One region of the Metabacillus litoralis genome, then DNA from elsewhere that is predicted to be linked to it. Evidence: a T-box and tRNA genes for the amino acid it is inferred to sense, from the RefSeq annotation. Region 1 holds a T-box; the other holds one or more tRNA genes.

Region 1 (4,201 bases):
AAACAGCAGTGAAGATGCAAATTTACGGGCTGGCAGGTAGCTTCTTTATTGGAATTTGCATATATGCTTTCCTTTGGCTTAAATTTAAAAATCAACCTCTATTTCAACCCGTTGCTTTATCTGAGAAACGAATTATGATGGATCTCGAAGAAGACAAAGAAGATTATATTCCAGCAAGAAAGGCAGAATAACAAAGAAAATAAGGTGGTTGATCATTAATGAAGTTCTTCGGAGGGATACATGAACGAGCACATAAGTATTTTCTTATGACAGTAAAAATGTTTCAGCTAAAATCAACTAAAGAAAGTGATTTTGAGTATCATAGTGAAGAGGCTAATGATTCAACATGGCGTTTCAAGTTTCTGATAAACAGGAATTTTATATCAAGAGTATATAAACTATCAGTCTCTTACGAAATATCTGAGTCTTCTGATAATATTTTCCCGGAAACAATCTCATGGAATTTTCTGAAAAAAGAATGGCAGCCAAAAGGACAGAGCACCTCATATTGTCAATTGTTAAATCAGCATAAACAACTTAAGAAAATTGTCCAGGCAGTTGATTATGAATCGATAGAGATTGGGCAAGTTGGTGGAAAATATCAAATTACAATGGTTCCTATTCCTGGCTCCTATGTTTTTATCTTGCTTCCTCCGTTACAATATTTTGTTAAAATGAAAAATGAAGAGATGATAAAAATAAAAGAGCTAGCGTACAAGGTTCAAGAGACGATAATAGATTATCAGAAAAAGACAGCAGGTTAAGTCTTGCTTTAGCTACCTCCTAATCCATATACCTAAACAACTAACCACCACATTTAACATTTTGTTAAAAATCCTTGGATCATTCCAGTTGGGTTTATGGCAATTAATTATACATTGTCATTTAACCTTTTTTTTGATAAAATCGTTTCATAGCTAACGATTAAATTAATAATCAAGAAGGTGTTTGACATTCATATAAATAATGAAGATGGAGAATTGCTTCCTGAAGAGGTTGATACAATTAGTCAACTAACGAAACTACCATTGAATTCACTCAATTTAGATGCAATTGCTGTTGTGACAAATATATATCGGGTAGCTCAGGGGTTAAGAAATAAAATGGAACAAGAAGTTCTTTCTGAATACGGACTATCTTGGACTTCATTTTCGATTCTATATGATTTATGGATTGGTGGCTCTCTTGAAACAAAAAAACTAGCTGAATCAGCGGGAGTTTCAAAAGCGACAATAAGTAATATCACAAACACATTAGAGAAAAAGGACCTTTGTTATCGAAAAGTTGATCACAGAGATCGAAGAAATACCTTTGTTTTACTCACTGATAAGGGAAAGCAAGTCATTGAGGAGCTCTATCCCCGTTTTCATTCGGGAGAGGTTGATATTGTTTCGAGTCTTGATGTAACAGAGAAAAAAATACTGGCTACGTTACTAAGAAGAGTCATTAGGGAAAATGAATTTTAAAAGTGAATAGTCAATAAGTGATGAGAGGAAACATGAGTAGCAGTTATCTCCCTGTTTGCAGAGAGTCGATGGTTGGTGTGAATCGACACATAGATAACGCGAATTACAGTCCTTGAGCTTTTCTTTGTTACAACAATAGCAAAGAACGGACGATCCGTTAATTCGTTGAGTGGAAGAATATTATTATTCTTCAATAAGGGTGGTACCGCGTGAAATAGTCTAACCACGTCCCTTTTTAGGGATGTGGTTTTTTTGTTTACAAAAAAAATAGGAGGAAATCATGATGAGTGAATCAAATAAGAAGTTAACTGAAGAACAATTACAAGAAGTAAAGAGGCAGCTTACTATATACTCTCAAGGCGTACAAGAAATTATTCCAACTGAAGAGCTAGAAGCAAAAATAGCAAAATCAGTATATGAAAATCGCCCACTTAAGATAAAACTAGGATTGGACCCTTCAGCACCGGATGTTCATCTTGGTCATACGGTTGTTCTTAACAAGATGAGACAGTTCCAAGAAAATGGTCATGTTATTCAGCTAATTATTGGTGACTTTACTGGAAAAATAGGTGACCCGACAGGAAAGTCAGTAGCAAGAAAACAGCTAACAGATGAAGAAGTAAAACATAATGCTAAAACATACTTTGAGCAGTTTGCAAAAGTGATTGATATGGACAAAGTTGAATTACACTATAACTCTAAATGGTTATCTCAGCTTAATTTTGAAGATGTTATCCAACTAGCAGGAAAAATAACAGTAGCCAGGCTTTTAGAAAGAGATGATTTTGAGGAAAGAATCGCTTTTAATAAGCCGATTTCTCTTCACGAATTCTTCTACCCATTAATGCAAGGCTACGATTCAGTGATGTTGGAATGTGATATTGAGTTAGGTGGAACAGACCAGCATTTTAATATTCTAATGGGCAGACATTTCCAAGAAAAGTACGGAAAAGAAAAGCAAGTTGCATTATTAATACCGTTATTAGAAGGTCTTGATGGTGTGGAGAAAATGTCTAAATCGAAGAAGAATTACATTGGAATTGATGAAAGTCCTCAAGAAATGTACGGAAAAGCAATGTCAATTCCAGATGAATTGATGAGTAAATACTTTGAATTAGTAACTGATTTTACACCAGATAAAGTAAAAACAATAAAAGGAGATTTAAAAAGTGACATACTTCATCCTAGAGATGCAAAAATGTTACTTGCTAAAACGATTGTGAGAATGTACCACGGAAAAGCTGAAGCAGAAAAGGCAGAGGAACATTTTGTTACTGTTTTTCAGAAAGGAACAATGCCTGATGAAATTCCTGTTGTAACTTGGAAGGGACAGGATGAGCTATCGATTTTAGATCTAGTTGTTAAGTTAGAACTACTAAGTTCAAAGAGTGAAGTACGAAGAATGATTAACAATAATGGTATTAAATTAAATGGAGAAAAGGTAGAAGATCCACAAATGGAAGTTTTAATCACAGACGAATTAGTTGTTCAGGTGGGGAAACGTAAATTTATTAAGATAAAGAAGTAACTTTCGAAATCTAGTAATTGGCTGTATAGCAAAAAGTTCGAATTTCCTCAAGTTTAGAGATTCGAGCTTTTTTATTTTTGTGGAAAAGGTTTATTATGATGATACATAGGGCTACAAAGAGCAATTTGGTGTATGCTTAAGTTAATTCTATTAAAGCACTGTAAAGGAAGTTTTTTAATGAACAACGGAATTCAAATTCTCACAATGAGATTATTATATAAAAATAGGGAGGAGAAAGAAGGGATGCTAAGGTGGCGGATCGTAACATCTCCAATACTAGTCTTGATGATGATCATTAGTTTACTTTTATCAGGTTGTAAAGGAGAGGAATCCCAATCCAATGAAAAAGCAACGGAAAAGGTGAAGATTACTTTTTGGGATGATAATGCTGGTCCACAGCGAACACCCCTTTGGAATGAATTAATTAGAAAGTTTGAACAAGAAAATCCCACAATTGATGTAGAGTATGTTGGTTTACCTAAAGATTATGCTAAGTCAAAGTTTGACGCAGCGATTGCCGCTGAAGATATGCCTGATATAGCTAGTGTCTATACCAGTTGGCTTCCTGAGTTTTCTCATCGCGATGCATTATTACCCTTGGATTCCTTTTTTGAGAATTGGAGTGAAAAGGACCAAATAAACAAAGAAGCGATCATGTTTAATAGGAGAATTGTAAAGGATCATAAGTTATATGGAATTCCATATACACAAAATCTCGATATTCTTTGGATTCGGTCAGATTGGTTTAGAGAAGCTAATTTAAAGATTCCCCAAACATGGGAGGAATTCTTCCTGGCTGTTGAGACATTAACAGATAAATCAAGTGGACGGTATGGTTTTACAATTCGGGGAGGTGCAGGTGGGTCATTTCAACTACAAAGGATGATGTATGCCTATTCAGGAATTGAGGATTATTTTAAGGATGGGAAAAGCACGATTAATGATCCAAAGCATGTTCAGTTTTTAAAAAGATATTTTGGTTTGTACCAAAAGTTTACTCCGAAGAGTGATATTACAAATGATTATAAGGCAATGCTTGCTAATTTTGATATGGGAGTCTCCGCTATGGTCCAGCATAATATTGGCTCTTTTGCTGAGCATCATGAAGGATTAAATACTGATCAATTTCAGGCTGTCCCTTTACCGAAGTCAATTAACGGTCCTTATGTGGCTGAAGCGGGCAATACAATCGGGATAAGTATATTTA
Region 2 (4,201 bases), 830 kb from region 1:
GAAGGCTGAGCTGTGATGGCGAGGGAATTATAGTACCGAAGTTCCTGATTCCACACTGCCAAGAAAAGCCTCTAGCGAGGTGAGAGGTGCCCGTACCGCAAACCGACACAGGTAGGCGAGGAGAGAATCCTAAGGTGAGCGAGAGAACTCTCGTTAAGGAACTCGGCAAAATGACCCCGTAACTTCGGGAGAAGGGGTGCTTTTTAGGGTGAATAGCCCGGAAAAGCCGCAGTGAATAGGCCCAGGCGACTGTTTAGCAAAAACACAGGTCTCTGCGAAGCCGCAAGGCGAAGTATAGGGGCTGACGCCTGCCCGGTGCTGGAAGGTTAAGGGGAGAGGTTAGCGCAAGCGAAGCTTTGAACCGAAGCCCCAGTAAACGGCGGCCGTAACTATAACGGTCCTAAGGTAGCGAAATTCCTTGTCGGGTAAGTTCCGACCCGCACGAAAGGCGTAACGATCTGGGCACTGTCTCAACGAGAGACTCGGTGAAATTATAGTACCTGTGAAGATGCAGGTTACCCGCGACAGGACGGAAAGACCCCGTGGAGCTTTACTGTAGCCTGATATTGAATTTTGGTACAGCTTGTACAGGATAGGTAGGAGCCTGAGAAGCCGGAGCGCTAGCTTCGGTGGAGGCGTCGGTGGGATACTACCCTGGCTGTATTGAAATTCTAACCCACAGCCCTGATCGGGCTGGGAGACAGTGTCAGGTGGGCAGTTTGACTGGGGCGGTCGCCTCCTAAAATGTAACGGAGGCGCCCAAAGGTTCCCTCAGAATGGTTGGAAATCATTCGTAGAGTGTAAAGGCACAAGGGAGCTTGACTGCGAGACCTACAAGTCGAGCAGGGACGAAAGTCGGGCTTAGTGATCCGGTGGTTCCGCATGGAAGGGCCATCGCTCAACGGATAAAAGCTACCCCGGGGATAACAGGCTTATCTCCCCCAAGAGTCCACATCGACGGGGAGGTTTGGCACCTCGATGTCGGCTCATCGCATCCTGGGGCTGTAGTCGGTCCCAAGGGTTGGGCTGTTCGCCCATTAAAGCGGTACGCGAGCTGGGTTCAGAACGTCGTGAGACAGTTCGGTCCCTATCCGTCGTGGGCGTAGGAAATTTGAGAGGAGCTGTCCTTAGTACGAGAGGACCGGGATGGACGCACCGCTGGTGTACCAGTTGTCTTGCCAAAGGCATAGCTGGGTAGCTATGTGCGGAAGGGATAAGTGCTGAAAGCATCTAAGCATGAAGCCCCCCTCAAGATGAGATTTCCCATCACATTAGTGAGTAAGATCCCTGAAAGATGATCAGGTTGATAGGTCAGAGGTGGAAGCGCGGTGACGTGTGGAGCTGACTGATACTAATCGATCGAGGACTTAACCTAAATAGAAATGCGGAAGAAGCCCGTTCAAATCCATAGGGAATTGGAGCGATCGAAAGGAAGTCGTTCTTTGACTTCTTTGAGAGAGTGAAATTACCGTAGGATTTGGCTTCTGGAGCTGGACAAAGTAAGAACATAAACTCAGTAGAGTGAATTGAATTGTGAATCGTTATCTAGTTTTGAAGGAATATAAAAGTGAAAAAAACACTTGAAATCTTCTTCTAATTTAGTATAATAGTTTTTGTCACATTGTCTGGTAATGATGGCGAAGAGGTCACACCCGTTCCCATGCCGAACACGGAAGTTAAGCTCTTCAGCGCCGATGGTAGTTGGGGGTTTCCCCCTGTGAGAGTAGGACGTTGCCAGGCTTTGGATTGTTCCGCAGTAGCTCAGTGGTAGAGCTATCGGCTGTTAACCGATCGGTCGCAGGTTCGAGTCCTGCCTGCGGAGCCATTGCTTCCATAGCTCAGTTGGTAGAGCACTTCCATGGTAAGGAAGAGGTCACCGGTTCGAGCCCGGTTGGAAGCTTAGATGAAAAGTAAATAAGGCCCATTGGTCAAGCGGTTAAGACACCGCCCTTTCACGGCGGTAACACGGGTTCGAATCCCGTATGGGTCACCATAGTTTTTTCGCGCTAGCGAAAATAACTTACCTTAATGAAAGTCATAAATTAGTATTATTTCGGAGGATTAGCTCAGCTGGGAGAGCACCTGCCTTACAAGCAGGGGGTCGGCGGTTCGATCCCGTCATCCTCCACCATGTTTTTTTGCGCTAGCAAAAATAACTTACCATATGCCGGTGTAGCTCAATTGGTAGAGCAACTGACTTGTAATCAGTAGGTTGGGGGTTCAAGTCCTCTCGCCGGCACTCTTACAAACGGAGGGGTAGCGAAGTGGCTAAACGCGGCGGACTGTAAATCCGCTCCTTAGGGTTCGGCAGTTCGAATCTGCCCCCCTCCACCATTTATAAACAATAAAACAGGTACGTTGAGAAGTTTTATCATAAAAATTGTTTAGTGGATTGTGAATAGTTTCACTAATGAGTGGGTATACTGAAATTAAAGTAATAAAAACTAAAGTTCAGTATGGAACGACAGATATAAAAGGTATAAAGAATACCTAGTAGTCGACGATATTTTCTGTCAGAAATATCACAAAACATCCTCTTACGTTGAGGATTCATGAAGAAGTTTCGAAGAAGCTTATTCATGAAGGTTAATCAATGGGCTATAGCCAAGCGGTAAGGCATCGCACTTTGACTGCGACATGCGTTGGTTCGAATCCAGCTAGCCCAGCCATTAGAGCCATTAGCTCAGTTGGTAGAGCATCTGACTTTTAATCAGAGGGTCGAAGGTTCGAGTCCTTCATGGCTCATTATTTGCGGAAGTAGTTCAGTGGTAGAACACCACCTTGCCAAGGTGGGGGTCGCGGGTTCGAATCCCGTCTTCCGCTCCATACGGCACCATGGGGCCTTAGCTCAGCTGGGAGAGCGCCTGCTTTGCACGCAGGAGGTCAGCGGTTCGATCCCGCTAGGCTCCACCATAAATTTAATAATAATAACTTTGATACATAAAACGATAAACACTGTTTATCGTTTTTTTAATGTATTAAAAGCTGGTGCAAACAATTTAAATATGAGAAATGCCGAAAAAGTATATCTAAATAGCAAAAAACTAGAAACTTTTCTCCTTTCATTCTCCAAAATTTGTTAAAATAATGATTGTGAAAAAAAATGAAACCTTAGTGGTTTCTAATTCGTATAAAAAGAGACCCGCAGAGTGCGGAGGTATGATAAATGGAGACAATAGTAAAAAAACGAATAAAACAGGTGAAAAAAGGTGATCAAAATGCTTTTGCTGAGATTGTCGATTTGTACAAGGATAAAATCTATCAACTTTGTTACAGGATGCTAGGAAATGCGCATGAAGCAGAGGATATTGCCCAGGAAGCCTTTATAAGAGCATATGTAAATATTCACACATATGATATGAATAAAAAGTTTTCTACATGGTTATACCGTATTGCAACGAATCTTTCTATAGACCGTATTCGTAAAAAAAAGCCAGATTATTATCTGGATGCTGAGGTTTCCGGAACAGATGGTTTAAATATGTATTCACAAGTAGCTGCCGATGTAACACTACCCGAAGAGGAACTTGAAACATTGGAATTGCAAGAGACCATTCAAAAGGAAATATTAAAACTTCCGGATAAGTATAGAACTGTAATTGTCTTAAAGTATATAGATGAGCTTTCTCTTATAGAAATAAGCGAAATCCTGAATATACCTGTTGGAACCGTTAAAACTCGTATACATCGAGGTAGAGAGGCTTTAAGAAAACAATTAAGGCACTTATGATGAGGTGATGATAATGAGCTGTTCTTCAGAATATGTTCAACTATTGCATAAATATTTGGATCTTGAATTAACACCAAGTGAGGAAAAAATGGTTAAGGACCATCTTCATACATGTGAGTCTTGTTATCAGCACTTTCATGAACTTGAAAAGGCTGTTGCTCTAGTCAAAAGCACATCACATATTGAAGCTCCTCTTAACTTTACTGAAGCTGTTATGAATAATCTTCCGCGAGAAAAAAGAACTGTTTCATGGAATCGTTGGTTAAAAAGTCACCCACTATTAACGGCAGCATCTCTTTTTATTGTTTTGATGACTGGGAGCTTGCTTTCTGCATGGAATGAAGATCAACATTTTAGTGTATCGAAACAAAGTAATTTAGTTGTTGAAAATAGTAAAGTTATCGTTCCTAAAGATGAAGTTGTTAAAGGTGATGTAATTGTTAAAAATGGAACATTAACGATTGAGGGTAC

Evidence for each region. A T-box is a leader RNA that pairs with one kind of tRNA and senses whether it is charged. The one in region 1 lies ahead of tyrS (tyrosine--tRNA ligase), so its partner is inferred to be a tRNA-Tyr.
Region 2: it has a tRNA-Tyr gene. The T-box ahead of tyrS (tyrosine--tRNA ligase) is inferred to sense a tRNA for this amino acid. The anticodon was not compared.

The regions. Positions count from the first base shown of each region.
Region 1 covers NZ_CP033043.1:5,166,433-5,170,633, forward strand. Annotated here, with positions in the region: gene D9842_RS25305 (APC family permease) at 1-191, shown strand, start outside; gene D9842_RS25310 (DUF3156 family protein) at 219-764, shown strand; gene D9842_RS25315 (MarR family winged helix-turn-helix transcriptional regulator) at 954-1,466, shown strand; T-box leader at 1,478-1,702, shown strand; gene tyrS (tyrosine--tRNA ligase) at 1,750-2,994, shown strand; gene D9842_RS25325 (ABC transporter substrate-binding protein) at 3,172-4,201, shown strand, end outside.
Region 2 covers NZ_CP033043.1:4,335,374-4,339,574, forward strand. Annotated here, with positions in the region: rRNA gene D9842_RS21205 (23S ribosomal RNA) at 1-1,375, shown strand, start outside; rRNA gene rrf (5S ribosomal RNA) at 1,625-1,740, shown strand; tRNA gene D9842_RS21215 (tRNA-Asn) at 1,751-1,825, shown strand; tRNA gene D9842_RS21220 (tRNA-Thr) at 1,828-1,900, shown strand; tRNA gene D9842_RS21225 (tRNA-Glu) at 1,919-1,993, shown strand; tRNA gene D9842_RS21230 (tRNA-Val) at 2,056-2,131, shown strand; tRNA gene D9842_RS21235 (tRNA-Thr) at 2,167-2,239, shown strand; tRNA gene D9842_RS21240 (tRNA-Tyr) at 2,251-2,334, shown strand; tRNA gene D9842_RS21245 (tRNA-Gln) at 2,595-2,669, shown strand; tRNA gene D9842_RS21250 (tRNA-Lys) at 2,673-2,745, shown strand; tRNA gene D9842_RS21255 (tRNA-Gly) at 2,752-2,826, shown strand; tRNA gene D9842_RS21260 (tRNA-Ala) at 2,838-2,913, shown strand; gene sigW (RNA polymerase sigma factor SigW) at 3,167-3,730, shown strand; gene D9842_RS21270 (anti-sigma factor family protein) at 3,744-4,201, shown strand, end outside.